DNA from 4 places in the Streptomyces sp. NRRL F-5755 genome. Region 2 is predicted to be linked to each of the others. Evidence: riboswitches for the same ligand, from Rfam matches in the RefSeq annotation. Region 2 holds a riboswitch; each other region holds the start of a gene.
The links. Region 2 has a riboswitch for cobalamin ahead of ADK86_RS15690 (FecCD family ABC transporter permease). Riboswitches for the same ligand answer to the same signal wherever they lie in the genome.
Positions count from the first base shown of each region.

Region 1: another riboswitch for cobalamin. It lies ahead of ADK86_RS29225 (HoxN/HupN/NixA family nickel/cobalt transporter); the one in region 2 lies ahead of ADK86_RS15690 (FecCD family ABC transporter permease).
Region 3: another riboswitch for cobalamin. It lies ahead of metE (5-methyltetrahydropteroyltriglutamate--homocysteine S-methyltransferase); the one in region 2 lies ahead of ADK86_RS15690 (FecCD family ABC transporter permease).
Region 4: another riboswitch for cobalamin. It lies ahead of ADK86_RS36190 (cobalamin biosynthesis protein); the one in region 2 lies ahead of ADK86_RS15690 (FecCD family ABC transporter permease).

Region 1 is NZ_LGCW01000284.1:111,554-118,513, forward strand. It holds gene ADK86_RS29200 (cytochrome P450 family protein) at 1-247, shown strand, start outside; gene ADK86_RS29205 (L-tyrosine/L-tryptophan isonitrile synthase family protein) at 244-1,254, shown strand; gene ADK86_RS29210 (ABC transporter ATP-binding protein) at 1,224-2,009, opposite strand; gene ADK86_RS29215 (FecCD family ABC transporter permease) at 2,093-3,313, opposite strand; gene ADK86_RS29220 (ABC transporter substrate-binding protein) at 3,313-4,419, opposite strand; cobalamin riboswitch at 4,623-4,836, shown strand; gene ADK86_RS29225 (HoxN/HupN/NixA family nickel/cobalt transporter) at 4,834-6,087, shown strand; gene ADK86_RS29230 (VOC family protein) at 6,219-6,719, opposite strand; gene ADK86_RS29235 (DoxX family protein) at 6,786-6,960, opposite strand, start outside.
Region 2 is NZ_LGCW01000148.1:39,189-46,148, reverse strand. It holds gene ADK86_RS15720 (DUF2993 domain-containing protein) at 1-444, shown strand, start outside; gene ADK86_RS45640 (putative leader peptide) at 702-809, shown strand; gene ADK86_RS15715 (sulfurtransferase) at 942-1,787, shown strand; gene ADK86_RS15710 (DUF1416 domain-containing protein) at 1,843-2,130, shown strand; gene ADK86_RS15705 (DUF3099 domain-containing protein) at 2,254-2,535, shown strand; gene ADK86_RS15700 (DsrE family protein) at 2,582-2,947, opposite strand; gene ADK86_RS15695 (FABP family protein) at 3,206-3,769, shown strand; cobalamin riboswitch at 3,778-3,909, shown strand; gene ADK86_RS15690 (FecCD family ABC transporter permease) at 4,010-5,110, shown strand; gene ADK86_RS15685 (ABC transporter ATP-binding protein) at 5,148-5,942, shown strand; gene ADK86_RS15680 (ABC transporter substrate-binding protein) at 5,951-6,960, shown strand, end outside.
Region 3 is NZ_LGCW01000206.1:29,189-36,148, reverse strand. It holds gene ADK86_RS17685 (AfsR/SARP family transcriptional regulator) at 1-1,507, shown strand, start outside; gene ADK86_RS17680 (lysophospholipid acyltransferase family protein) at 1,678-2,385, opposite strand; gene metE (5-methyltetrahydropteroyltriglutamate--homocysteine S-methyltransferase) at 2,658-4,976, opposite strand; cobalamin riboswitch at 5,166-5,393, opposite strand; gene ADK86_RS17670 (hypothetical protein) at 5,525-6,960, opposite strand, start outside.
Region 4 is NZ_LGCW01000309.1:6,593-13,552, reverse strand. It holds gene ADK86_RS36205 (lysozyme) at 1-65, shown strand, start outside; gene ADK86_RS36200 (inorganic phosphate transporter) at 304-1,671, shown strand; gene ADK86_RS36195 (hypothetical protein) at 1,718-1,954, shown strand; cobalamin riboswitch at 2,152-2,300, shown strand; gene ADK86_RS36190 (cobalamin biosynthesis protein) at 2,428-3,399, shown strand; gene ADK86_RS36185 (cobyric acid synthase) at 3,458-5,068, shown strand; gene ADK86_RS36180 (putative cobaltochelatase) at 5,068-6,960, shown strand, end outside.

The DNA of each region.
Region 1 (6,960 bases), on a different contig from region 2:
TACCGAACTGCACATCGCCCTGGAGACGCTGCTCCGCCGCCTGCCGGGCCTGCGCCTGGCCGTGCCGGACGGCGACTTGAGGTGGATACCGGCGGTGCTGGCGCGTGGGGTGGATGAGCTTCCGGTCTCTTACGGGGCGGTTGGCGGGGCTGCGGGCAGCGATGGCGGGGCGGGTACGGAACCGGCCGGACCGGCTCCGTACGCCTGCCCCTTCAGCAGCGCTGCCGGAGAGGCCGCCGCCCGATGAGACACCCGGCTCCCAGCGCACCGGCCGCCATGGCCACCGATGTCCTCGCCACCCTCCTCCCCCACCACCGCACCCTGGAGGCGACGGCCCCGGCGCACGAGGCGGCGCCCGCCGACTTCCCGTATCAGCTCCAGCAGTTGGAGCACCTGATAGCGGCGCGCCGCCCGATCGTTCTCACCCTCCCCGGCTTCCCCTGCAAGTCCCCCAACCCCGCCAAGGTCCTCGGCCGCCTCCCCGACGAGGGCGAACGCCTCGCGCTGCGCTTCCTCGACGGGCTCTGTGCCCGGATCGGCGAGCGGTACGCGCCGGGCGCACGGCTCGTCATCTGCTCTGACGGGCACATCTTCAGCGACCTGATCGGCGTCCCGGACCCGCACGTCGACGCGTACAACGACGCGCTGCGCGCCATGATCCGTACGGCCGGGCTGTCCCACCTGAGCACCTTCGACCTCCGCGACGTCTACGGGGACCTGCCCTGCGACGCCAAACGCGAACAGGTACTCCGCCGGTACGCCCCGTCCCTGGGCGCCCTGCGCGCCGAAACCAAGGGCGCGGCGGCCCACGACGGCGAAACGCTGCGCCTGTACCGGGGCATCACCCGCTTCCTGTTCGAGGACACCACCGGCTTCGAGGGCACCCGTTCCGCGCTGCAACGCGCCTGCCGCAGCCGCGCCTACGGAGTCATCCGGCGCAGCCGCGCCTGGGGCGAGCTGATCGCCGAGCACCACCCCGACGCCGTACGGCTGTCCATCCACCCGCAGCCGCGCGGCGCGGCGAAGTTCGGCATCCGGCTGCTCGACGCGCCCGACGCCTGGATGACGCCGTGGCACGCGTGCGTACTGCGGCAGGCCGACGGCGGCGTACGGCTGCTGCGCGCGGCGGACGCGGCCCGGCTGGGGCACCTCGTCCACCGGGACGGCCGCCCGAGCCACTATGCGGAGGGAGCCGGGCGGCCGGTGCCGGTCCGGATGACGGCTCAGGTGCCGCCGTCCGCGACCCGCCGCTGATCCACGGCGATCAGCGGGTCCCTCGTCAGCGGATGGTCGACCACCGTCGCCCGTACCCCGAACACCTCGGCCAGCAGCTCCGGCGTGAGCACCTCGCGCGGCGCGCCGGACGCCACCACCGCCCCCTCGGACAGCACATGCAGCCGGTCGCAGACCGAAGCCGCCGCGTTCAGGTCGTGCAGCGAGACGAGCGTCGTGCAGGCCCGGCCGCGCAGCAGGGCCAGCAGCTCGACCTGGTGCCGTACGTCCAGGTGGTTCGTCGGCTCGTCCAGTACGAGCACGTCCGGGGCCTGGGCGAACGCGCGGGCCAGCAGCGCCCGCTGCCGCTCGCCGCCGGACAGCGCCGAGAACCGCCGCCCGCCGTACCCGGCCAGTCCCACCTCGGCCAGGGCGCGGGCCACCGCCTCCCGGTCGGCGCGGTCGTCACCCGCGAACGCCCGCTTGTACGGGGTGCGGCCCATCGCCACCACCTCGTGGACGGTGAGTTCGAAGTCGCCGCCGCGTTCCTGGGGCAGGGCGGCGATGTGCCGGGCGGTACGCGTCGGCGGCATGGACCGGATGTCCTCCCCGGCCAGCAGCACCCGGCCCGCATCCGGCCGCAGGTGCCGGTAGACGGTACGCAGCACCGTGGACTTGCCGCTCCCGTTCGGTCCGATCACTCCCGCGATCTCCCCCGGCGCGGCCATCAGATGTACACCGGCCACCACGCACCGGCCCGCGTAGGACACGCGCAGGTCCTCGATGTCGATACGCAGGCCGGGGGCGGGGCGGGGGTGTTGGTCGCCGATACGGCCACCCGTATCCACATCCACGTCCGCTTCCGTCATGCTCTTCCGGCTCATGCCCCCACTCCCAACCGCCGGTCCAGCACATAGAGCAGCACCGGCGCACCGATCAGCGCCGTCACCACCCCCACCGGCAACTCCTGGCCGTCCATGGCGGTACGGCACACGATGTCGACCACCACCAGCAGCAGCGCCCCGGTGAGCGCGGCCAGCGGCAACAGCCGTCGGTGGTCGCCCCCGACGATCAGCCGGCACAGGTGCGGCACCATCAGGCCCACGAAGGCGATGGCCCCGGACACCGCGACCAGTACGCCGGTCAGCAGGCTGGTCACCACGAACAGCAGCCGGCGCAGCCGGACGACGTCCACGCCCACGCTCGCCGCCGTCTCGTCCCCCATGGTCAGCGCGTTGAGCGCGCGGGCACGTGCCTGGAGGGCCAGCAGCCCGGCGGGCACGGCGAGCACCGGCAGGGCGAGCGTGCCCCACGTGGCGCCGCCGAGGCTGCCCATCAGCCAGAACAGCACGCCGCGCGTCTGCTGTTCGTCCCCGGCCTGGAGGACCAGGTAGCTGGTGAACCCCGCCAGGAACTGCCCGATACCGACGCCCGCGAGCACCAACCGCAGCGGCGCGAAACCGCCACCGCGCCGCGCCAGCGTCCAGACCAGCGCGAACGCGGTGAGCGCCCCGGCGAAGGCGGCCAGGGACAGGCCCAAGCCCCCGCCCAGCCCGAACGCCCCTCCCGCTCCCCCTGCTCCGAACACTCCGTCCATCCCGGCCATGACCCCCGCGCCCAGCACGATCGCGGCCACCGCGCCGAGCGAGGCGCCGTTGGAGATGCCCAGCAGGTACGGGTCGGCGAGCGGGTTGCGCACCAGCGCCTGGGTGGCCGTACCGACGAGCCCGAGCCCCGCGCCGACCAGCGCGGCGAGCAGCGCCCTGGGCACCCGCAGCTGCCAGACGATCAGATCGTCCGTACCGGGCCGCGGCGGCTCCCCGCCCAGCCGCCGGAACACCACCGACCACACCTCGCCCGGAGCGATGTCGGTGGCACCGAGCGAAACGGCGGCGGTCAGCGCGACGAACAGGGCGAGGAGGAGCCCGACGGCGATCCAGAGCGTGTGGGCGGGGCTTGGGGGCGTACGGGTGGGGCCCGGGGGCTTATCGGTGGGGCCTGGGGCCGTACCGGCGGGGCTCGCGTCCGTACGAGCGGGCCCCGCGCCCGTACCGGCCGGCCCCGCATCCGTACGGGCCCGCCCCGCAACCAACCGCCTCATCAGCGGCCCGCCCCGCCGGCAGCCAGGCCATCCGTGCCCTCCGTGCCCTCCACGCCGCCCAGCCGGTCCGGATACAGCGTCGCCGCGATCCGCCGTACCGTATCGGCGTTGCCGACCCCCGCGATGGTCGTCCGCTCCGAGCCGATGCGCAGGAATTTCCCTTCCTTCACCGCGCGCAGGCCCGCCGTGGCCGGGAACGTCCGGAGGAATTGCTCGGCCTCGTCGAACGCCTTCTCATTGGCCGCGGCGCTGCCCCGGTTCCGTACACCGAGCTGGATCCAGTCCGGGTCCTTGCCGACCACGTCCTCCCACGAGACCCGCTGGAAATCCCCCGCGCAGTCCGCAAAGACGTTCCGCGCCCCGGCCTCGGTCAGCACCGCGTTCGCCACCTGCCGGTTGCAGACGGCCACGGGCTGCTTCGTTCCCGCGTCGAAATCGAAGAAGAAATACGAGGGCCGTTTATCCGCCGGTACGTCCGCGATGGCCTTACGTACCCCGGCAACCTTCTTCTCCATCTCCGCCACCAGCTGCAACGCCCGCGGCGACGTGCCCGTGACCTGCCCGAGGCGCCGGATGTCCCCCTCCACCGCGGACAGATCCCGCTGCGGCACCTTCTTGCGCGGCGCGCATGCCGTCGAGGCCAGATAGACGTGCTTGATGCCCGCCGCGGCGAATTCCGTCTCGGTCGGGCCGGTCGCCGCCCCGCCCATGTTGCCCATCGAAGCGAATGTGTCGATGTAGAGATCGGCCCCGGAACCGAGCAGCTTCTCCTTCGGAATCACCGTTTTGCCCAGGACCGGCACCCGCTGCGCCCGGGCGTCGAGTTCACCCGGCAACGTGCCTTTGCCCGGCGGGAAACCGGTGCCGACAATCCGGTCCTCGACACCCAGCCGAAGCAGCATCTCCAGACTCGCCGCATTGCTCGTGACGATTTTCCGCGGCGCCGTGGAAAACGTCGTCTTCCGCCCGTCGCAATCGGTCACAGTCACCGGAAAGCCACTCGCCTCGCCATCCCGGCTGCCCGAGGCCCCGGCCTCCCGCCCGTCGGCGCTGCCGCACCCCGCGGCCAGCGCGGCCACCGCCAGCACCGTCACCGCCGCCGTCACCGTCCGGCCCTTCGCCCCCAACCCCGGTCCCGGACCCACCACGTGCCCATTGATACGAGGACGCATATGCCCGCTCTCCCTGCCTCTCGACTGTCCGACGGCCCGCCGGCGCGGGCCCGGATCAGGTAGTCGAGCGACCGGCGCCCCGGGTTCCCGAGGCAGTGGCCCGGTGGCCGGCGCGCTGACCGGCGGCAGCGACGGCGTTAGAGTGTCCGGGCCGTGGTGTTCGGGAAGACCGGTGACGACCGTAAGGTCCAGGCCGGAGCGGCCCTCGCCACTGTGATCGGGAAGTTCCCGCCCCTGCCCGTACGCGCCCTTCGCCGTACGGAGCCACTGGCCGCAGCCCGCGGCCGGGAAGGCCGGGGCGGGCGCGCACACCCGTCAGCCAGGAGACCGGCCACGGCATCTCACGAACTGATCCACGAGGTGCTGGAGCGTGACCACCGGATGCCCCTGTCCACAGATCCCCCCTACTCTTCTTCCCCTTCCTCCCCTTCCCCCGCTTCAGCCGCGTCGCCCTCAGCTGCCCCCGACGGCTCCCGCGGCGGCTCCCCCGATGGCCCCGCCTCCCCCCTGCCCGACTTCCGCTGGCGGCGGCAGGACACCGTGCGGACCGCGGGACTGATAGCGGTCATCGCCGGGCTGCACATCGTCGCCTTCGGCGTGCTCTTCCTGCTGGTCGTACCGCACCACTACGCGGTGGGCTCGCAGGTCTTCGGCGTCGGCCTCGGCCTGACCGCGTACACCCTCGGCATGCGGCACGCCTTCGACGCGGACCACATCGCCGCCATCGACAACACCACCCGCAAACTGATGGCCGACGGCAAGCGGCCGGTCTCCGTGGGCTTCTGGTTCGCGCTCGGACACTCCAGCGTGGTCGTCGCCATGGCGGCGCTGGTCGCCGGCGGCGCGCAGCTCGCGGGCACCCTGCTGGACGACGAATCGCGCACCCACCAGGTGCTCGGCACCGTGGGCACCACGGTCTCCGGCGGTTTCCTGTACCTCATCGCCGCGCTCAACCTCGTCGCGCTGGCGGGCATCTGGCGAGTGTTCCGCGCCATGCGACAGGGCCGGTACGACGAGACGGAGCTGGAGCAGCACCTCGACTCGCGCGGCTTCATGAACCGCATACTGGGCCGCTTCACCCGCTCCATCACCCGGCCCGGCCAGATGTACCCGCTCGGCCTGCTCTTCGGCCTCGGCTTCGACACCGCGACCGAGGTGACGCTGATGGTGATGGCGGGCAGCGGCGCGGCGGCCGGTCTGCCCTGGTACGCGATCCTGGTGCTGCCGCTGCTGTTCGCGGCCGGAATGAGCCTGTTCGACACCCTGGACGGCACGTTCATGAACTTCGCGTACCAGTGGGCGTTCTCGAACCCGGTACGCAAGGTCTACTACAACCTCACGATCACCGGCCTGTCGATCGCCGTCGCGTTCTTCATCGGCACCATCGAGCTGGTCACCGTCCTGCACGACAAGCTGGACCTGAAGGACGGCGTCACCGGCTGGATCTCGTCCATCGACCTGGACAACGTCGGCTTCATCATCGTCGGCCTGTTCGTGGTCGTCTGGGCGGCGGCCCTGGCCTACTGGCGCTTGGCCGGGGTGGAGAAGCGCTGGTCGGCGCGGACTTCGGGAGCGGAGGCCGGGGTCGGGGAGGGCGGCTGACAGAGGCTGGGGGGCGGCTGGCAGAGGTCGGGGAGGCGGCCTGACGGGACCGGGGTGAGCCAACGTGCTACGAAGCTGGCCAGACGGTACGCGATACGCCCCTGCCCCTCACCCTCTGCCCCTCCCTCCCCTCAGGTGGCCGACCCGGCCGCCGCCCCCGTCTTGAGGTCCCGCCCCCAGCGCGCCAGCTCCGCTTCGAGGTCGAGCGGGCGGAGCCGGTCCGGTTCGTCCGGCCCCGGCCAGTCCTCGCGCGGCACCCGCCACATCACCTCGAACTCGTTGCCGTCCGGGTCCTTCGCGTACACCGACTTGGACACCAGGTGATCGGTGGCGCCGACCAGCGCACCCCGCTCCGCCAGCTCCGCCGCCACGTCCGCCAGCTCGCCGAGGGTCCCGACCTCCCACGCCAAGTGGTAGAGCCCCACCCGGCCGTGCTCGGGCCCGGGGGCCGCGGCCCCCACCGCGAACAGCCCGAGATCATGATCGTTGGCCGTTCCCTCCGCACTGAGGAACGCGGCCCGCCCCGGAATCTCCGTATCCACCCGGAACCCCAGCGTCTCGCTGTAGAAGGCCACGGCGCGCGCCACATCCCGTACGTAGAGCACCGCGTGATTCAACCGCCGTACCGCCACGTCAATCCCTCACCTTCCGCTGCTCACCGACAACTTCCCGACCTGCCCGCCCCCGCCCTGCGCCGCTCACTTGCGGATCAGCAGGAACACGACCGCCACGACCACACCGAGCACCAGGGCGGCCACGCCGTACGCCAGCCGGTGCGCGCGCAGGACCGGCAGCAGCCGGTCGACCGCGTACCGGCCGGGGCCGGTCAGCGTGAGCGCCGCCGCGCCCGCGGTGAGCAGCAGCTCGTACTCG
Region 2 (6,960 bases):
TCGGCGAAGTTCCATGATGTGAAGCTGACCAGCGACTACACCTCGATCGAGAGCGCCGCGAGCGCGTCCGGCGAGGCCCGTATCTCGTACGCGGACCTGACCACCGCGTCCGGCAGGAACGTCAAGGTGAGCTACGGCGGCGAGAAGAACGGCAAGAGCCAGGTGAAGATCTCGCCGAATCTGCCGAGCCTGCCGATGCTGAACTCGCTGGAGGTCACCGGCACAGTGAGCGTCGTCAACGGCGACACCGTACGGCTGCGCGCCGACTCGCTGCCGGCCCTGTGCTCGCAGCTGTCCGCCTGCCGCGACCAGGTCCGCGCGCAGACCGACCACGAGTGGAAGCTGAACCGGCTGCCCGGCGGCCTGAAGCTGGACAAGGTCGTCTCGACGCGCGACGGCATCTCGATCTCGGCCAGCGGCACGAACGTCAAGCTCCAGGGCTGATCTCCGCCCACGGCACCGGCCGGGGCACCCCCCACCCCCGGCCGGGCCGGTAACGGTACGGAACACCGCGAATCGCCCGGCCGTCCGAGCACTGAGACACCGCGTCCCGCACATCAGACCCGCACCGCCGCGCAGGCCGCACCCGGACGCCCCACAGCCCTCCTCCAGCCCCACCGCATACCGCCATACGGACGACCGCGTCTCAGCATCCGACACACCGGTGACACGTCAAGCCGTCCCTCCCTACGATCGGTCGCATGCAGAGCTCTCTGAGCGGTTCCCGTCACCGGGGACAGGCGAATCTCACGAAGCGGCGGGCAGTCGACCTGTGCCGCGTCGCCGCCATGCTCTGTCGCACTGCCTGACGGGCGGCCTCTCCCCCCGTACACGCCCGGCCCGCTGAGGCCACCCCTGCCACTTCCCACGCAGCGCCGCGCCCCTCGCCGCAGCGCGCACCGGCGTACGCGTGCCCCGCAACTGCCCCGGAGGAGAACAACATGAGCCGTAGCGACGTCCTGGTGGACGCCGACTGGGTCGAGGCCCACATCGACGACCCGAAGGTGGTCATCGTCGAGGTCGACGAGGACACCTCGGCCTACGACAAGAACCACATCAAGAACGCCGTCCGCATCGACTGGAAGCAGGACCTCCAGGACCCGGTGCGCCGCGACTTCGTCGACCAGGCGGGCTTCGAGAAGCTGCTCTCCGCGAAGGGCATCGCCAACGACGACACGGTCGTCCTCTACGGCGGCAACAACAACTGGTTCGCCGCGTACGCGTACTGGTACTTCAAGCTGTACGGCCACGACAGCGTCAAGCTGCTCGACGGCGGCCGCAAGAAGTGGGAGCTGGACTCCCGCGACCTGGTCGACGGCTCGCAGGTGCCGAACCGCCCGCAGACCGACTACAAGGCGAAGGCCCAGGACACCTCCATCCGCGCCTTCCGGGACGACGTCGTCGCCGCGATCGACAAGCTGAACCTGGTCGACGTGCGCTCCCCCGACGAGTTCAGCGGCAAGCTGCTCGCCCCCGCGCACCTGCCGCAGGAGCAGTCGCAGCGCCCCGGCCATGTACCCAGCGCCCGCAACATCCCGTGGTCGAAGAACGCCAACGACGACGGCACCTTCAAGTCGGACGACGAGCTCAAGGCCCTCTACGAGGCCGAGAACGTGGACCTGGCGAAGGACACCATCGCCTACTGCCGGATCGGCGAGCGCTCCGCGCTCACCTGGTTCGTCCTGCACGAGCTGCTCGGCCAGTCCAACGTCAAGAACTACGACGGTTCGTGGACCGAGTACGGCTCGCTGGTCGGCGTGCCGATCGAGCTGGGCGCCGCAAAGTAGGCGCACCGCCGCAGTACCGCCCCCGTACCCCTCAACCCTCCAAGGAAGTACCGACATGTGTGGAGCACAGGCCGGCGGCCCGGACGCTTCGACGATCAAGCCGGGCGAGACCACCATCCAGGGCAGCGTGACCCGCGACGGCCAGCCCGTCACCGGTTACGTGCGCCTGCTGGACAGCACCGGCGAGTTCACCGCGGAGGTCCCCACCTCGGCGACCGGGCAGTTCCGCTTCTACGCGGCCGAGGGCACCTGGACGCTGCGCGCGCTGGTGCCGGGCGCGACCGCCGACCGCACCGTGGTCGCCCAGCAGGGCGGCCTCGCGGAGGTCGCGATCGCCGTCTGACGACGGCGACCCATACGTACGCGCGTACGGCCGGAGGGCCGCACCCCAGGGGTTTGGACGCCTTGGCTGGGGGTGCGGCCCTCCGCGCTTCCCAGGCACCCCCACCGGACCTACGGTGGAAACATGTCCGCGCACCAGCGTCCGCCCGCGCAGCGCCGGCACCGCCGGTACTTCGCCCTGATGGGCGTGTGCATCACCCTGTTCGTGCTGGCGTGGGGTGTGGTGCGGCTGTGGTCCGTGCCGGCGGCCGTGGCGATGTGCGTGGTCGCCATGGTCATCCCGCCGTTCGCGGCGATCACCGGCAACCGGCGGGAGCCGGGTGAGCGCTGGTGGGACGAGTCCGGCGACCCGGAGTCGGACCGGTGGTGGCGCGAGCTCGACGATCACGGCCACGGGCGCCGCTGAGCCGCGTACGCCCGGCCCGCCCGCTTCCTGGCCGCAGGCGCCCGCCTCAGTACACCAGCGCCTGCACGCCGTCCGGCATGACCTCGCTGACGAAGACCTGCGCCCCGGCGATGCGGGCGCCCTCGATCAGGTCCTTCTCCTCGATGTCCCGGCGCGCCGCGCACTGCGTGCACACGGTGATGGTGCCGCCGCCCGCCGTGATCGACTCGATCAGGTCGGGGAGCGGGGCCGCGTGCGGCAGCTCGAACTCCGCCGCGCGGCCCGGCAGCGCGAACCACGCCGACTCGCCGGTCAGCCACAGCGAGACCTGCACCCCGCTCGCCACGGCCACCGCCGCCACGGTGAACGCCTGTGAGCACCGCTCGGGAGCGTCCGCCCCCGCCGTCACCTTGATCACCAGCTTCTTCGCCATGTGGCCACTCTAGGGCGCGCGGCGGACCTCACAGCGCTGCCCCCGGCCACGCCGACTAGACTCGCTCCCGGTCCGTAACACCTCACTGACGTCCGAGGAGCGCGCTCGTGCTTGAGGCAGTCTTCACCACCCTGCTCGTCCTGGTCGCCGTCGGCGTCGTCGCCTTCGCCGGGCTGACCTGGAAGAAGCTGTACCAGGGCCAGCGCTGACCCCCGCCGGACAGACCAGAACCTCCCCCAATACAGATCGCCTGAGCTGATGATCGAGATCCCGTCCGACCTGAACCCGGCCCTCGTGCCCCTCGCCTTCCTGCTGGGCAACTGGGAGGGCGCGGGCGTCGCCGACTTCCCCGGTTCCGAGAAGTGCAACTTCGGCCAGGAGGTCACCTTCACCCACGACGGCCGCGACTTCCTGGAGTACACCTCGCACAGCTGGGTGCTCGACGGCGAGGGCAAGAAGGTCGCTCCGCTGGAGACCGAGTCCGGCTACTGGCGCATCGACAAGGACCGCAAGGTCGAGATCGTGATGATCCGCGACGGTGGGGTCGCGGAGGTCTGGTACGGCGAGCTCGCCGACCAGAAGCCGCAGATCGACCTGGCCACCGACGCCGTCGCGCGCACCGCCGCCTCTGGCCCGTACAGCGGCGGCAAGCGCCTGTACGGCTATGTGAACAGCGACCTGATGTGGGTCGGCGAGAAGGCCACCCCCGAGGTCCCGCTGCGCCCGTACATGTCCGCGCACCTGAAGAAGGTCGTCGACCCGCGCGAGTGGGCCAAGGACATCAAGGACCTGCCGGACGACGGCATCGCGTTCTTCAAGTAGACAGCTTCTTCAAGAAGACAGCACATCGTCACACAGCGCCCCGCGGGGGAAGTCCGGTGAGAGTCCGGCGCTGACCCGCAACGGTAAGCGGAAGCCTGCTTCCGCAAGCCCGATCGCCCGCGGGGGCGCCCGTTCCTGACAACTCGCCGTGGACTGCGAGGGGACTCCGCCGCCGGCCTCGCGCCACGCGCCGTCACCCTTACCGTACGGAAGCGGCCCGAGCCGAAGGCGTACGTCCCCTTGGCCGCCTCCGCCCGTACCGCCGCTCCCCCGGAGCCCACCTCCGGGCCGCGCCGTACCGCCGCCCCGGTGCGTACCGTGCCGCTGGCCGCCGGGCTGGTCCTGGCGCTGCTCGCCTCACTGCTGTGCGGCGTCGGCCTCGGCGCATCCGGCGTGGGGTGGACCGATGTGCTGCGCTACCTCGGCGCGGGGCTGACCGGCGGCACCATCGCCCCGGACGAGGTCTCCGCGTACACCATCGTGTGGGAGCTGCGCTTCCCGCGCGCCGTGCTGGCCGCCGTGGTCGGCGCCGGGCTCTCCGCCATCGGCGTCGCCGTGCAGGCCCTGGTGCGCAACGCGCTCGCCGACCCGTTCGTGCTCGGCATCTCCTCCGGCGCCGCGGTCGGCGCCAACGCGGTCCTGCTCTTCGGTTCGCTCAGCGCGCTCGGCGTGTGGGCGCTGTCCACCGCCGCGTTCGGCTCGGCGCTGCTGGCCATGGTGCTGGTGTACGCGGCGGCCCGCAGCGCGCACGGTCTGACCCCGCTGCGCCTGGTCCTGACCGGCTCCGCGATGTACTACGGCTTCTCCGCCGTCTCCACGCTGATGATCTTCGCCCATGACCACGGCGAGGCGGCGCGCTCCGCGATGATGTGGCTGCTCGGCAGCCTCAGCGGCGCGGGCTGGGGCTCGGTACCGGTCGCCGCCGCCGCGGTGGCCGGCGCGCTGCTGTACCTGACGCTCTCCGCGGGCCGCCTGAACGCGCTCGCCATGGGCGACGAGTCGGCCGCCGCGCTCGGCGTGGACCCGGGACGGCTGCGCCGGGAGCTGTTCGCGGTCACGGCGGCCGTCACCGGCGCGGTCGTCGCGGTCAGCGGGGCGATCGGGTTCGTCGGGCTGATGGTGCCGCATGTGACGCGGATGCTGGTGGGCGCGGGGCACCGCCGCGTGCTGGCGGTGGCGCCGCTGCTGGGCGCGGTGCTGCTGGTGTGGGTGGACATCCTGTCCCGGGTGCTGCTGGCGCCCGTGGAGCTGCCGGTCGGGGTGATCACGGCCGTCATCGGGGTGCCGTGCTTCGTCCTGCTGATGCGGCGGCGCGGCTACTCGTTCGGGGGCGGGGCGTGATGCGGGGATACGGCACATCGTCCGGAGGCGAGGTCTGATGCGGCTCGATATCGACGCGGTGTCCGTGGACGTGGCCGGGGCCCGGCTCGTGCACGACATCACCCTGCACGCCGGCAGCGGCCGGGTCGTCGGGCTGGTCGGGCCCAACGGCAGCGGCAAGTCCACGCTGCTGCGCTGCGCGTACCGGGCGCTGCGCCCCGCCGCCGGGGCGATACGGCTGGACGGCGCCGACCTGCACGCCATGGACGTACGCGAGGGAGCCCGCCAACTGGCCGCGCTGCCGCAGGAGTCGGCGACCGAATTCGGCTTCACGGCCGCCGAGGTGGTCGCCATGGGGCGGCTGCCGCACCAGCGCGGATCGGGGCGCCCCAGCGCCGCGGACCTGCGGGTGTGCGAGCGCGCGCTGGACCGCACCGGCGCCGCGCACCTGGCCGAGCGGGCCTTCCTGAGCCTGTCCGGCGGCGAGAAGCAGCGCGTCCTGATCGCCCGCGCGCTGGCCCAGGAACCGAAGGTGCTCGTACTGGACGAGCCGACCAACCACCTCGACATCGCGCAGCAGTTGGAGCTGCTGACGCTGGTGCGGGACAGCGGACTGACGGTGCTGACCGCGCTGCACGACCTCAATCTGGCGGCCGGGCACTGCGACGAGCTGTACGTCATCTCCGGCGGCCGGATCGTCGCCTCCGGCGCGCCGCACGACGTACTGGCTCCGGAACTGCTCGCCGAGGTCTTCGGGGTGCGCGCGCACCGCGTACCGCACCCCGAGACCGGCGCCGTCCAGCTGCTGTTCGACCGCCTGCCCGGCCGTACCGGCGCACCGACCACCCCATGAGGACCTTCATGCGCACCCGCCACCGCTCCGCCGCCCTGCTCACCGCCCTCGCGCTCGCCGCGCTCACCGGCTGCGGCGCGCACGTCGCCGAGGACGGGAAGGGAGACTCCGCCAAGGCTTCCGGCTCCGGACGGTCCGGGCACTACCCGGTCACCATCGAGAACTGCGGCACGAAGACCACGTACGACAAGGCGCCACAACGGGTGGTCACCAACGACGTCGGGATCGCGGACATCATGTTCGCGCTCGGGCTGGAGGACCACATGGCCGGGTACGTGATGCCCGAATACCGGGGCAAGATCGACGCCGTCGCCTGGAAGGACGCGTACGGCAAGGTGCCCTGGCTGTCCAAGAAGGCGATCACCAAGGAACTGGCCCTGGACGCCAAGGCCGACCTGGTCTTCGCCGGGTGGAACTACGGCTTCGGCGAGGACAGCGACGTCACCCCCGCCTCCCTGAAGAAGCTCGGCATCGGCAGCTATGTGCTGACCGAGTCGTGCCGCAACGGGGCCGACGGCGAGAAGGGCACCGCGCGCGGCGTGATGCCGCCGCTGGACGCGCTCTACACCGACCTGAGGACGCTGGGGAAGATCTTCGACGTCGAGAACCGGGCGGACGCACTGATCGCCAAGTACCGCAAGCAGGTCGCCGACGCGCAGGCCAAGGCGCCCGAGGACGGCGCGCGGCCGACCGTCTTCCTGTACGACGGCGGCCAGGACAAGCCGATGACCTCCGGCCGCTTCGCCGGGCCGCACGACATCATCACCAAGGCCGGCGGCGACCATGTGATGAAGGACCTGAAGGACTCCTGGACCACGGTGGGCTGGGAGACGGTGGTCGAGCAGAATCCCGACGTGATCGTCATCAACGATTACGGCACACCGACCGCCGAACAGAAGAAGTCGTTCCTCAAGTCGTATGCGCCGCTGAAGAATGTCTCCGCGATCAAGAACGATCGCATTTTCGTCATGGATTACGCCGATCTGGTGGAGAGCCCGCGCAACCCCGCGGCCGTCAC
Region 3 (6,960 bases), on a different contig from region 2:
CGCCGCCGCCCGCCTGGTGGCACGCCGCGCCTGGACCGCCGCCGACCTGGTACGCAAACTGGCCGACGAACACCATCGGCTGGACGAACTCCAGGCCGGCGACCTCGGCATCGAGGCCACCTTCGAGCTGGGATACGGGCAGCTCGCCGCCCGGCAGGCCCGCGCTTTCCGGCTGGTGGCCCTGCCGTGCGGGCCGGACATCTCGCTGGGCGCCGCCGCGGCCGTACTCGGCTTGGACACCGAAGAGGCCGGAAAGACGCTGGAGTTCCTGGTGGACACCTCGCTGCTGGAATCCCCCGCGCCGGACCGCTACCGCTACCACGACCTCCTGCGCCTCTACGCCCGTGCCCGTGCCGAACGGGACGATCCCCCGGAGCAGCGCGAGGCGGCGCGCTCGCGGTTGCTGGACCACTACCTGGCCACGGCCGCCCGCGTGTACACGATGAACCGGCCCGGAGAACCCCTGCTGGATCATCTTGAGCCCACCCAGTACCCGGGCCTGGCCTTCGAGGACCGGGAACGCGCGCTGGAATGGCTGTACACGGAGGCCGGCAACCTGCTGGCCTGCGCCCGCGCCTCGGCCCGCGGGCCCACGCTGCGTCGTGCGGCGGACCTCATGCTGGTGACCAAGGATCTGGCCGATTCGGGCACGGGCGCCCGGCAGTACGAGCAGACGATCGAGCACCTGCTGACGGCCGCGCTGGAAGCGCAGGACACCCATGCCGAAGGGCGGCTGCGCCTGCTCATGATCCACCTCCACATCATGGCCGGCCGTCTCGCGGAGGCGGACCGGCAGGCGCAGGCCGCCATGGCGCTCCGGCGCCACTGCGCGGACCCCGTTCTCTCCTCGAACGCTCTCAACGAGAGCGGCATCATCGCGAGTCTGCGGGGCCGCCATGAAGACGCGGAATCTCTCCTGAAGCAGGCTCTTGCCGCGTTTCGCGGCTACGGGAACCAGAACAGCGTGGCCAGCGCGCTGGCCAACCTTGCCCTCCTCTACCAGGACACCGGACGCATCGCCGAAGGGGTGGGCCTGGCCGAGCAGTGCCTGGCCCTCTACCAGGCAATCGGCGCGACGACGCGGCTGGCCGCCGGCCACTACACACTCGGCGTGGCCCTGACACAGGCCGGGCGCCCGGAGGACGCCCTGCGGCAACTCGAACAAGCCGTAGCCCTCTACCAGGACAGCAGGCAGTGCCTGTGGGAGGCGATGACGTACTGGCGGATGGCAGAAGCCCACCTCGCCGCGGACCGTCCGGCGCAGGCCGCGGGCCGGGCCGAAGAGGCCCTGGCCATCCTGTGTGGCCCCAGTGGCCAATGGGCCCGCGCCAACGCCCTCACCGCCCTCGGGCACGCCCTCCGGCGGACCGGGCACGCGGACCGCGCCCGCGTCTGCTGGCACAAAGCCTTGGAGACGTACGAGGCGCTGGACTCCCCGGAGGCACCCGCCGTACGGAGGCTGCTGCCCGCGGGCAGGCCGGCGCCGGTAGGCGACGCGGACGTGTAGATCCGCGTGCCCATGAATCCGCCGGAGCGCGCGGTCCGGAGACGAGCCGTAGACGCCCGACGCGGCCCGGACGGTCCTGGCCTCCGCACCGGTGCCTGCCCGCGCCTTGTGCGGCGTCGAGCACGATGGAAATCGGCGCGGCAGTCTTTCCGTCCCGACCACCCCCGCGCTCACCGGAACCGCCGCACCAACCCCCACTGCGACTGCTGCCGCGCCTTCGCCTCGTTCGCGTACTCGTCCACGTACTCCTGGCCGGAGAGCTGCAGGATCTCGTACATGATCTCGTCGGTGACGGCGCGCAGCGCGGCGTGTTCGCCGTCCAGGCCCGCGAACCGCTCGAATTCCAGCGGCTTGCCGAAGCGGATGGTGATGCGCATGGCTCGCGGCAGGCGGCGGCCGGTGGGCTGTGCCTCGAACGTACCGATCATCGCGCACGGGATCACCGGCACCTGGGCCTTGATCGCCATCGCGGCCACTCCCGTACGGCCCTTGTAGAGCCGCCCGTCGTGCGACCGCGTCCCCTCCGGGTAGATCCCCAGCACCCGCCCCTTGCGCAGCACCGCCAGCCCGGACCGCAACGCGGCCTGGGCCGCCTTGCCGCCGGAGCGGTCCACCGGAATCTGTCCGATTCCCCGGAAGAACGCCGCGGTCAGCCGCCCGCGCAGACCGGGTCCCGTGAAGTATTCGGACTTCGCCAGAAACGTGACCCGCCTCGGCACGATCACCGGCATCACGAAGTGGTCCGAGAACGACAGATGGTTGCCCGCAATGATCGCCGGGCCCTGCAAGGGCACATGCTCCAGCCCCTCCACCCGCGGCCGGAAGATCAGCCGCAGCAACGGCCCCAGGATCACGTACTTGAGCACCTGATAGAACACAGGGCCTCTCCTCACTCTCCGGAACCGGCTCAACGACGCTGTTTACGCAGGTCAGACGAGGTGCAGGAGGACGTAGTGTAGATGCAGGGGGGAGCGTCCGTAACCACTCGTGGGGGTACCGGTGGGGCGTGACGCCGGAAGGCGGTGGTGGACGGCCGGGAGGACGCTCGGGCGTGCGCCCTCCCGGCCGTCACGGGTTCCGGCCGCAATCAGTCACCGGCCGTCACCGGTTCTCGCCATAAGCAATCACCGGCTGTCACAGCCCCTCGACATCAGGCAGAAGGAATCTCCGCCCGAACGGTCCGCGCGGCGGCGACCAGATTCTCCAGCGAAGCGCGGGTCTCGGGCCAGGCGCGCGTCTTCAGGCCGCAGTCCGGATTGACCCACAGGCGCTCGGCCGGGATCGCGTCGAGGCCCTTGCGCAGGAGGCTCGCCGCCTCCTCGGCGCTGGGCACGCGGGGCGAGTGGATGTCGTACACCCCGGGGCCGGCCTCGCGCGGGTAGCCGTGTGCGGCCAGTTCGCGGGCGACCTGCATGTGGGAGCGGGCCGCCTCCAGGCTGATGACGTCGGCGTCGAGATCGTCGATGGCCTGGACGATGTCGCCGAACTCGGCGTAGCACATGTGCGTGTGGATCTGGGTCCGGTCCCGCACGCCGCTCGTGGTGAGGCGGAACGCCTCGGTGGCCCAGGCGAGGTAGGCGGCGTGACCGGCGGCGCGCAGCGGCAGCGTCTCGCGCAGGGCGGGCTCGTCCACCTGGATGACCGAGGTGCCCGCCGCTTCGAGGTCGGCGACCTCGTCGCGCAGGGCCAGGGCCACTTGGCGCGCGGTGTCGCCGAGCGGCTGGTCGTCGCGTACGAAGGACCAGGCGAGCATGGTGACCGGGCCGGTCAGCATGCCCTTGACGGGCCGGTCGGTGCAGGACTGGGCGTACGTCGTCCAGCGCACCGTCATCGGCTCGGGCCGCGAGATGTCACCGGCCAGGACCGGCGGACGCACATACCGCGTGCCGTACGACTGGACCCAGCCGTGCTGTGTGGCGAGGTAGCCGGTCAGCTGCTCCGCGAAGTACTGCACCATGTCGTTGCGTTCGGGCTCGCCGTGCACCAGGACATCGATGCCCGCCTTCTCCTGGAAGGCGAGGACCTCGCGGATCTCGTTCCTGATGCGCTCCTCGTAGCCGGCGGTATCGATGCGCCCGGCCCGCAGATCGGCGCGGGCGGCGCGCAGTTCACCGGTCTGCGGGAAGGAGCCGATGGTGGTGGTCGGCAGCAGGGGCAGGCCCAGGTGGGCCCGCTGGGCGGCGGCGCGCTTCGCGTACGGTGCCGAGCGGCGCCCGTCCGCGTCGGTGACGGCGGCGGCGCGGGCGCGTACGGCGGGGTCGTGGGTGATCGCGGAACCGGCGCGGGACGCCAGGTCGGCGCGGTTGGCGGCCAGTTCGGCGGCGATCGTGTGGGTGCCCTGCGCGAGGCCGCGGGCGAGGGTGGCGATCTCGGCCGTCTTCTGCTTGGCGAACGCGAGCCAGCGCAGGATCTGCGGGTCGATGTCGCGCTCGACGGCGGCGTCGAGCGGCACGTGCAGCAGGGAGCAGGAGGCGGCCACGTCGACCCGGTCGGCCAGCCCCAGCAGGGTGCCGAGCGTGGCCAGCGACTTCTCGTAGTCGTTGATCCAGATGTTGCGGCCGTTGACGACACCGGCGACCAGGCGCTTGCCGGGCAGGCCGCCCGCGGCGGCGAGCGCGTCCAGGTTGCCGGCGGCGGCCTCGGTGAAGTCCAGCGCCAGGCCGTCGACGGGAGCCTTGGCCAGGACCGGCAGGGCCTCGCCGAGCTGGTCGAAGTACGAGGCGACCAGCAGCTTCGGGCGGTCGGTGAGGGCTCCGAGGTCGCGGTACGCGCGCTCCGCGGCGTTCAGCTCGGCCGGGGTGCGGTCCTGGACGAGGGCGGGCTCGTCCAGCTGCACCCACTCGGCCCCGGCCGCGCGCAGATCGCCCAGGACCTCCGCGTACACCGGCAGCAGCCGGTCGAGCAGGATCAGCGGGTCGAAGCCGGCGGCGACCCCGGGGGCGGGCTTGGCCAGCAGGAGGTAGGTGACCGGGCCGACGAGCACCGGACGCGGCGTGTGCCCGAGGGCGAGCGCTTCTTTCAGCTCGCCGACCTGCTTGGCGGAGTCCGCGGCGAAGACCGTGTCGGGCCCCAGTTCAGGCACCAGATAGTGATAATTGGTGTCGAACCACTTCGTCATCTCCAGCGGCGCCACGTCCTGAGTGCCGCGCGCCATCGCGAAGTAGCCGTCCAGGGCGCCGGCCTCGACGGCGGCGCGGTGCCGGTCCGGGACGGCTCCGACCATGACGCTGGTGTCCAGGACGTGGTCGTAGTACGAGAAGTCACCGGTCGGCACCTCGTGCACGCCGGCGTCCACGAGCTGCTGCCAGTTCGCACGGCGCAAGCCCCGCGCGGTCTCCACCAGGGCGTCCGCGGTGACGCGGCCCTTCCAGTAGCCCTCGATGGCCTTCTTCAGTTCCCGGTGCTGACCTTGGCGGGGGTAGCCGTACACGGTGGCCCGTGCTGCCGCGGCTGCGGGCTTCGCTGTCACGGAACTCTCCTTCGCGGATGTGTTCTTGAGTACGTCCCGGAAACGGGACGAGAACGCGAAGGAACGACGCGTCGGACGAGCCGCGAAGCGTACGCCGACGCTCCTGCCCGCCTGACATGTACGGTTCCGGACCAAGTCCGGAACGCTCCCAACCCGCCCTCGAGGTCTCCGGGAAGACCGCGCACGCATGGACGCGCGCGGGCAACGGGCAGGTCTTCGGACTCGCGGGCACGCCTGCCGGGCTCTCCCGGCGGGCACCTACTGGCCGTCGCTTCCCGGATCCGCGGCCCGGATCCAGTGCGTATGACGGCGGTCGTTCCCGCTCACCGCTGCGGGGCAGTCCCGGATTCCCACCGGGTTCCCTCTTACGACGCGCCTGCCTGGCGGGCAGGGCGAACCAGCTGCACCGGACACAGTAGATCGAGCGGGGCCCGAGCGGACAGACCTGTTCATATGGCGGGACGGGAAATGAGATGGGGGGACGTCGAAGCCGTACGGGATCCGGCAGGGACCGGCCCGTACGGCTTCGGCGCTACGTGACGGAGGGTTCAGCCGGCAGACGGCTGCGACGTGCCGGAGGAGAACCGGCCGGACGCGAGCTTCCATTCGCGGTGCAAGGTGCCCAGCGGAATGCGCTTCTGGAAGAGCGGAGTGCCGAAGATCGTCAGCTGGGCCTGGAGCGAGCCGCTCAGATCCAGCCCTCCGAAAGCCTTCCAGTCGGCCGTGACGGAACCCTTCCCGTCGGAGGAACCGATGGCCGCGGCACTGGCCTCGCCGCGCAGATACGGAGCGACATCGGCGCTCACACCGACCGCACCGTACAGGCCGACGCTCGCCTCGGTACCGAGCGTGGCCTTCGCCTGGCCCGATGCCGTCACAGCGGCCTGTACGGGGGTGGAGTGCATGCCGGATTCGCTGACGGGCTTCCAGCCCCCGGCCCAGGAGTAGCTGCCGCCGACCCGGAAGTCGCCCTTGAGGTCCTGCTTGATGTCGACGCTGACCCGGCCGTCCGCCTCGACCGCGAGGTAGCACGTGAGGTCGAGGTTGACGACGACCGGCACCGGGCCGACCTGGATGACCGGATCGGCGTGGAGCTTGGCGAACGGCATCCGCAGCGGCTTACCCGTGGAGGCAGCGGCCTGGCCCTTGAAGCGCCACTGGGAGGACCAGTCACCGGACAGCCCGATGAACGCGCCGCCGGGTGCCGTGTGGTTGGCGGAGGCGGGAGAGGGCGTGGCGTGCGCTCGGCTGCCGTCGTAAGCGAACTCCACCTTGGGCGACAGCTGCACGAAGCCGCCAACCGAGGCGGAGGCACTCGCCGGGGCGCCCTCCGCGGTGGCGACCGAAGCACCGACGTCCAGGCGCAGACTGCCGAGGGGCAGCGTGGCACCGTGCGGCCCGAAGCGGCGCTCGCCATTCTTCGCCCAGGAAACCTTCACCCCCTTGACCAGCGGCTCGACCGAGACGGCAGCCGGATCGACGGGCACCTTCCCATCGGCCTTGCCCTTGCCCAGCAGCGCATCGAGCGTGGCCGGCGCGGTGTTGACCTCGGTGCCCTTCGCCGTCGTGCCCCGTACGGCGGTGACCTTGGCCAGGACGCCGCTGGGGGCGCCGGGAGCGGGCGCGCTCGCGATGACGTCGCCGACGGCCACGGCCGAGTTCTTCGCGGGAGCGGAGGCGGAGGGAGTGGGGGAGGGGGCGGTGGATGCGGAGGCCGAGGAGGACGGGTTCGGGAGGTGCTTCGCCGGGCTGACGACGACCGCGCGGCCGCTGCGGCGGTCGTACGAGGCGACCCGTACCGCGGACTTGTACTGCGGGCGTCCGTCGCCGGACGGGCGGGCCACGGCCGCCGCACCGGCGGGGCCGGACGACGTGGGAGCCGCACCGACGGCCAGCCGCTGCCCGCCGCTGCCGCCCTTGCCGGCGGTGACGTCGGCGGCGTCATGGCCCTCGGCGGCCTGGGCGGCGGTCGCCCCGGCGCCGG
Region 4 (6,960 bases), on a different contig from region 2:
TGCCGGGCGACCAGAACAAGTGGAACGGCACGGCCGCCCAGCTCCGGCGCTTCGCCCGGGGCTGAGCCGGGAGACCGGGCGCGGGACGTCATGGGGCCTGGGCATATGCCGCACGGCGTCCGGTACGCCCGGGACACGCGGGGCTCCCGTGCTGATACGTACGGGGCCCGCGTGACGTCCCGGGCGCCTCCGCGCTACCCCTGCGGGGGCGTCACCGCGGCGCCCGGCCCAGTTCACCTTCCGTTCACCCGTCGTCCGTACGGTCCCGAGCGTTACTGACCATCGAACTGATTGCCTGGGTGAATGGAACACATCACGCTTCTCATCGGGATCGTGATCGTCACGGCCTTGGTGTTCGACTTTACGAACGGCTTCCACGACACGGCCAACGCCATGGCCACCACCATTTCCACCGGGGCGCTCAAGCCCAAGGCAGCGGTGGCGATGTCGGCGGCCCTCAACCTGCTCGGCGCGTTCCTGTCCGTGGAGGTCGCCAAGACCATCTCCGGCGGCATCATCGACGAGACCGCCGGCATCAGACCAGAAGTGATCTTCGCCGGACTGGTCGGCGCCATCGTCTGGAACCTCGTCACCTGGCTCGCCGGGCTCCCCTCCAGCTCCTCGCACGCCCTCTTCGGCGGTCTGATCGGCGCGACCCTGGTGTCCGTCGGCGCGAGCGGCGTGCACGGCGGCGCCGTGGTCATGAAGGTCCTCATCCCGGCCGTCGCCGCGCCGATCGTGGCCGGCCTGGCCTCGATGGCCGCGACCCGGCTGACGTACCGGCTGGCCCGCGACCGCGCCGAGGAGGACACCGCCAAGGGCTACCGCGCCGGGCAGATCGCCTCCGCCGCCCTGGTCTCCCTCGCCCACGGCACCAACGACGCCCAGAAGACGATGGGCGTGATCACCCTCGCGCTGATCACCGGCGGCGTCGTGGCGCCGCACGCCGACCCGCCGCTGTGGGTCATCGCCTCGGCCGGCCTGGCCATCGCGCTCGGCACCTACCTGGGCGGCTGGCGGATCATCCGCACCATGGGCAAGGGCATCACCGACATCCAGCCGCCGCAGGGCTTCGCCGCCCAGACCGGCGCCGCGGCCACCATCCTGGCCTCCTCCCACCTCGGCTTCGCGCTCTCCACCACCCAGGTCTGCTCCGGCTCCGTCATGGGCTCCGGGCTGGGCCGCAAGGGCGGCGTGGTGCGCTGGTCCACGGCGGGCCGGATGGTCGTCGCCTGGGGCCTGACGCTGCCGGCCGCCGGCCTGGTCGCGGCGGGCGCCGCGCTGCTGGCGGACCAGGGCGACTGGGGCATCGCGGCCGTCGCGGTCCTCGCGCTCGCCGTCTGCGGCGCGATCTGGGCGGCCTCCCGGCGCAAGCCGGTGGACCACACCAACGTCAACGAGGGTCCGGCCGCGGAGCCCGCGGGCGTCGTCACCGCCGCCCTGCAGGCCGTCTCGCCGCCGCCCGCCGGCCCGGTCGGGTCCGTCCCCGCGGCGGCCGAGGCTGTCGAGGCCACGGTCCCGGCGCCCGCGATGGCCGACGCGCCGCTCGCCGACCCGGTCGGCGCGGCCCCGGTGATCGCCGACCCGGTGACCGCCGATCCGGTGGCCGCCCACCCGCACGAGACGCACGGGACCAAGCGCCGCGCCAAGGCCGGCTCGGCCGCCGGCTGACCCCGACGTACGCCTCCCCCGGCTTCCACGAAGGAACGAGAACGCAATGAGCATCGACTGGGCAGCGCTCGGCCAGGTCTTCGGCGTCACGCTGGTCGTGACGGTCGGCATCGTGGGCCTGTTCACCCTCGGCATCGTCGGTACGTCCCGCAAGCCGCGCCAGGAGGGCGAGGCGGTGGCCGCCGACGGTCCCGGCGGGGCGGCGCGGACCGGTGCGTACGCCTGCTTCGCGCTGTGCGCGGCGGCCGTGGCGTACGGCATCTACCTGATCGTCGCCGCCTGACCGGCACCGGCACGGCGCCCCGGGGCGTCCGGTGACCGCGGCGGGTGCCGCGGTCACCGGACGCCCCGTCGCCGTATGCCGGGCACCGGGCCCTGTGGCCTTGGACACAGCCGTGAGCGGGGCCCCGCGCCGCAGGTCAAGCGCGAGTTGACGGGCTTCGCGGAGCGTGGTGGACTGCCGGAGCCAATCGGCGACAGATGAGGAAGTCCGGTGAGAATCCGGCGCGGTCCCGCCACTGTCACCGGGGAGCGCTCCTCCATCAAGGGCCACGGTCCGCGTCCGGGACGCGGGTTCCGTACGGACTGGAAGGCCGGGGGAAGCGCCGATCCGGGGAGCCAGGAGACTCTCGTCGCCGTACCCGTCGAACCAGGGCGCGGACCCTGAGTGAGGACCTACCGCCATGCCCGGCCGCAGTTCGAGACCTGCTGGACGTACCCCGCTGCCCCTCCGAGGCGCGACGGCGGTCTGATCCGATGCGTGCCGAACACGCCGGCTACGCGTGCGGCGCGGCCCTGGGTTTCCTCGGCGACCTGGTCGTGGGCGATCCCCGGCGCGGCCACCCGGTGGCCGCCTTCGGGCGGGCCGCGGCGGCCGTGGAGCGCCGCCTGTGGCGCGACGACCGCGGACGCGGGGCCCTGCACACCGCACTGTGCGCGGGCGGAACCGCCGCCGGTGCCGCGCTCCTCACCCGTGCCGTACGCCGCTCCCCCGCCGTCTCCGTAGCACTGACCGCCGCCGCCACCTGGGCCGTCCTGGGCGGCACCTCGCTGGGCCGCGAGGCGCGGGCCGTCGGCGGTGCGCTCGCCGTGGGCGACCTCGATGTGGCGCGCGAGCGCCTGCCGCACCTGTGCGGGCGCGACCCGCAGGCCCTGGACGGGCAGCAGATGGCGCGCGCGGTGGTCGAGTCCGTCGCCGAGAACACCTCGGACGCGGTGGTCGGCGCCCTGGTGTGGGGCGCGGTCGCGGGCGTGCCGGGGCTGCTGGCGTTCCGTGCCGTCAACACGCTGGACGCGATGGTGGGCCACAAATCACCGCGCTACCGCCGCTTCGGGTGGGCCTCGGCCCGCCTCGACGACGTGGCCGGCTTCCCCGGCTCGCGGCTGACCGCCGCGCTGGCGGTCCTGTCCGGCCCGGACCGGCGGGGCGCGTGGCGCGCCTGGCAGCAGGACGGCGCGTCGCACCCGAGCCCCAACGCGGGCCCGGTGGAGGCCGCTTTCGCGGGCGCGCTGGGCGTACGGCTGGGCGGCACCCTGGCGTACGGCGGCCGGGTCGAGCACCGGCCGGTGCTCAACGGCGGCACCGGGCGGCCCGTCGCGGTGGCGGACATCGACCGGGCCGTACGGCTGTCGCGCCGGGTGAGCGCGCTGGCGCTGGCGGCCACGGTCACGGGCCGTCTGGCGGCCGGTGCGGTACGCCGGTCCCGTACGGCCAGGAGGTCCAAGTGAGCAGCAGCAACGTACGGACGGCGAGGAGTGCCAGGTGAACGGTTCGGGTGGGGCGCCGCTGGGCGGCGGGCTGCTGGTGGCCGGCACCACGTCCGACGCGGGCAAGAGCGTGGTGACGGCGGGTATCTGCCGCTGGCTGGCCCGCAAGGGCGTCAAGGTGGCGCCCTTCAAGGCGCAGAACATGTCGCTGAACTCGTTCGTGACGCGCGAGGGCGCGGAGATCGGGCGGGCGCAGGCCATGCAGGCCGCGGCGGCGCGCGTCGAGCCGAGCGCGCTGATGAACCCCGTACTGCTCAAGCCGGGCAGTGACCGCAGCAGCCAGGTCGTGCTGATGGGTAAGCCGGTGGGCGAGCTGAGCGCGCGCGGCTACCACGCGGGGCGCCAGGAGCGGCTGCTCGGTACGGTCACGGACTGCCTCCAGGAGCTGCGCCGTACGCATGACGCGGTGATCTGCGAGGGCGCCGGCAGCCCCGCGGAGATCAACCTGCGGCGCACCGACATCGTGAACATGGGCATCGCGCGCGCTGCCCAGATCCCGGTCGTGGTGGTCGGCGACATCGACCGGGGCGGCGTGTTCGCCTCGTTCTTCGGCACCACGGCGCTGCTGTCCCGGGAGGACCAGGCGCTGGTCGCGGGCTATCTCGTCAACAAGTTCCGCGGCGATGTGACGCTGCTGGAACCCGGCCTGGAGATGCTGAAGGGGCTGAGCGGACGGCCCACCCTCGGGGTGCTGCCGTTCGCGCACGGCCTCGGCATCGACGAGGAGGACGGCCTGAGGGTGTCGCTGCGCGGCGCGGTCCGCGAGAGCGTCGTCGCGCCGCCGCACGGCGCGGATGTGCTGCGCGTCGCGGTGGCCGCCGTACCGCTGATGTCGAACTTCACGGACGTGGACGCGCTGGCCGCCGAACCGGGCGTCGTGGTGCGCTTCGTGGACCGCCCCGAGGAGCTGGCCGACGCCGACCTCGTGGTGCTGCCCGGCACCCGCGGCACCGTCCGCGCCCTCCAGTGGCTGCGCGAGCGCGGCATCGCGGACGCGGTGCGGCGGCGGGCCGCGGAGGGCCGCCCGGTGCTCGGCATCTGCGGCGGCTTCCAGATGCTGGGCGAGCGCATCGAGGACGAGGTCGAGTCGAAGGCCGGGACCGTGGACGGGCTGGGGCTGCTGCCCGTACGCGTACGGTTCGCGGCTGAGAAGACGCTGGCCCGGCCGGCCGGCGAGGCGCTGGGCGAGCCGGTCGAGGGGTACGAGATCCACCACGGCGTGGCGGAGGTCGACGGCGGCGAGCCGTTCCTGGAAGGCTGCCGGTCCGGGGCCGTCTGGGGCACCCACTGGCACGGCTCCCTGGAGAGCGACGGTTTCCGGCGGGCGTTCCTGCGGCGGGTGGCCGCCGACGCGGGCCGCGCGTTCGTCCCGGCGCCGGACACCAGCTTCGCCGCGCTGCGCGAGGAGCAGCTCGACAAGCTGGGCGACCTGATCGAGGAGCACGCGGACACGGACGCGCTGCTGCGGCTCATCGAGGACGGCGTCCCGGCCGGGCTGCCGTTCGTGCCGCCGGGGGCGCCGCCGATACCGCCGCCGCCCCCCGCCCCGGCCGCCCCCGGCGCGGCCGCCCCCGGCGCGGCCGCCGCACCGCCCGCACACCGCACGTCCCTCGAAGGGGGTACTCCTTAATGGCATCGGTCCCTTACCCGTTCACCGCGGTCGTCGGCATGTCCGACATGCGGCTGAGCCTGCTGCTCAACGCCATCTCGCCGGCCATCGGCGGGGTGCTGGTCCGCGGCGAGAAGGGCACCGCGAAGTCCACGATCGTGCGTGGCCTGACGGCGCTGATGCCGGACGTCCCGGTCGTCACCGGCTGCCGGTTCTCCTGCCACCCCGCCGCGCCGGACCCCGCGTGCCCGGACGGCCCCCACGAGGCGGGCGGCTCCGAGGAGCGCCCGGCCCGCATGGTGGAGCTGCCGGTCGGCGCGTCCGAGGACCGCCTCGTCGGCGCGCTGGACATCGAACGGGCCCTGTCGGAGGGCGTGAAGGCGTTCGAGCCGGGCCTGCTGGCGGACGCGCACCGCGGCATCCTGTACGTGGACGAGGTCAACCTGCTCCACGACCACCTCGTGGACCTTCTGTTGGACGCCGCCGCCATGGGCGCCTCGTACGTGGAGCGCGAAGGCGTCTCCGTACGGCACGCCGCGCGCTTCCTGCTCGTCGGCACCATGAACCCCGAAGAGGGCGAACTGCGCCCGCAGTTGCTGGACCGCTTCGGTCTGACCGTGGAGGTCGCCGCGTCCCGCGAGCCGGACCAGCGGGTCGAGGTCGTACGGCGCCGCCTGGCCTACGACGCGGACCCGGAGGGCTTCGCCGCGCGCTGGGCCGCCGAGGAGGGTGAGCTGCGGGAGCGGATCGCCGCCGCGCGGGCGCTGCTGCCGGATGTCGTCCTGGGGGACGCGGTGCTGCGGCAAATCGCCGCTGTCTGCGCCGCGTTCGAGGTGGACGGTATGCGCGCGGACATCGTGATGGCGCGCACCGCCAGTGCGCTGGCGGCCTGGGCGGGCCGTACGGAGGTCCGCGAGGAGGACGTACGGCAGGCCGCCCTGCTGGCGCTCCCCCACCGGCGCCGCCGCAACCCGTTCGACGCCCCGGGCCTGGACGAGGACAAACTCGACCAGGTCCTGGAGGAGTTCGGCGCGGACGACGACCCGGAGCCCGACCCGGAACCGGACGGCGGCCCCGAGGACGGCCCCGACGGGCCCGGCGGCGGGCAGCCCCCGGAGGACGGCGACGGTGACGGCGGCACGGACGGCCCGCAGGGCCAGGACGCGCAGGCACCGCACGACCAGACCCCGCACGACCAGCCGCAGCTGCCCGAACAGCCCCAGGCCCCGGAACCGGCCCCCGCCGACCCGAAGGCCCAGTCCCGGAACGCGGAAGAGCAAGCATCCGGAGGCGGCGAAAAGGCCGCCGTCGCGGCGGGCGACCCGTTCCGTACCCGGCGCCTGGACGTCCCGGGCCTCGGCGAGGGCGCGGACGGCCGCCGCTCCCGCGCCCGTACGGCGCACGGCCGGACCACCGGCGCCCGCCGCCCGCAGGGCACCCTGACCAGGCTGCACCTCGCCGCGACCGTGCAGGCCGCAGCGCCGCACCAGGTGGCGCGCGGGCGCAGCGGCCCCGGGCTGGTCGTCCGCCGGGACGATCTGCGCGAGGCGGTGCGCGAGGGCCGCGAGGGCAACCTCGTGCTGTTCGTGGTGGACGCGTCCGGTTCGATGGCGGCGCGCAAGCGGATGAGCGCGGTCAAGGGCGCGGTGCTGTCGCTGCTGCTCGACGCGTACCAGCGGCGCGACAAGATCGGCATGATCACCTTCCGCGGCTCCGAGGCCGAACTGGCGCTGCCGCCCACCTCGTCGGTCGAAGCGGGCGCGGCCCGGCTGGAGTCGCTGCCCACCGGCGGCCGGACCCCGCTCGCCGCGGGCCTGCTCAAGGCCCATGAGGTGCTGCGCGTCGAGCGGCTGCGGGACGCCTCGCGCCGGCCGCTGCTGGTGGTCGTCACCGACGGGCGGTCCACCGGCGGC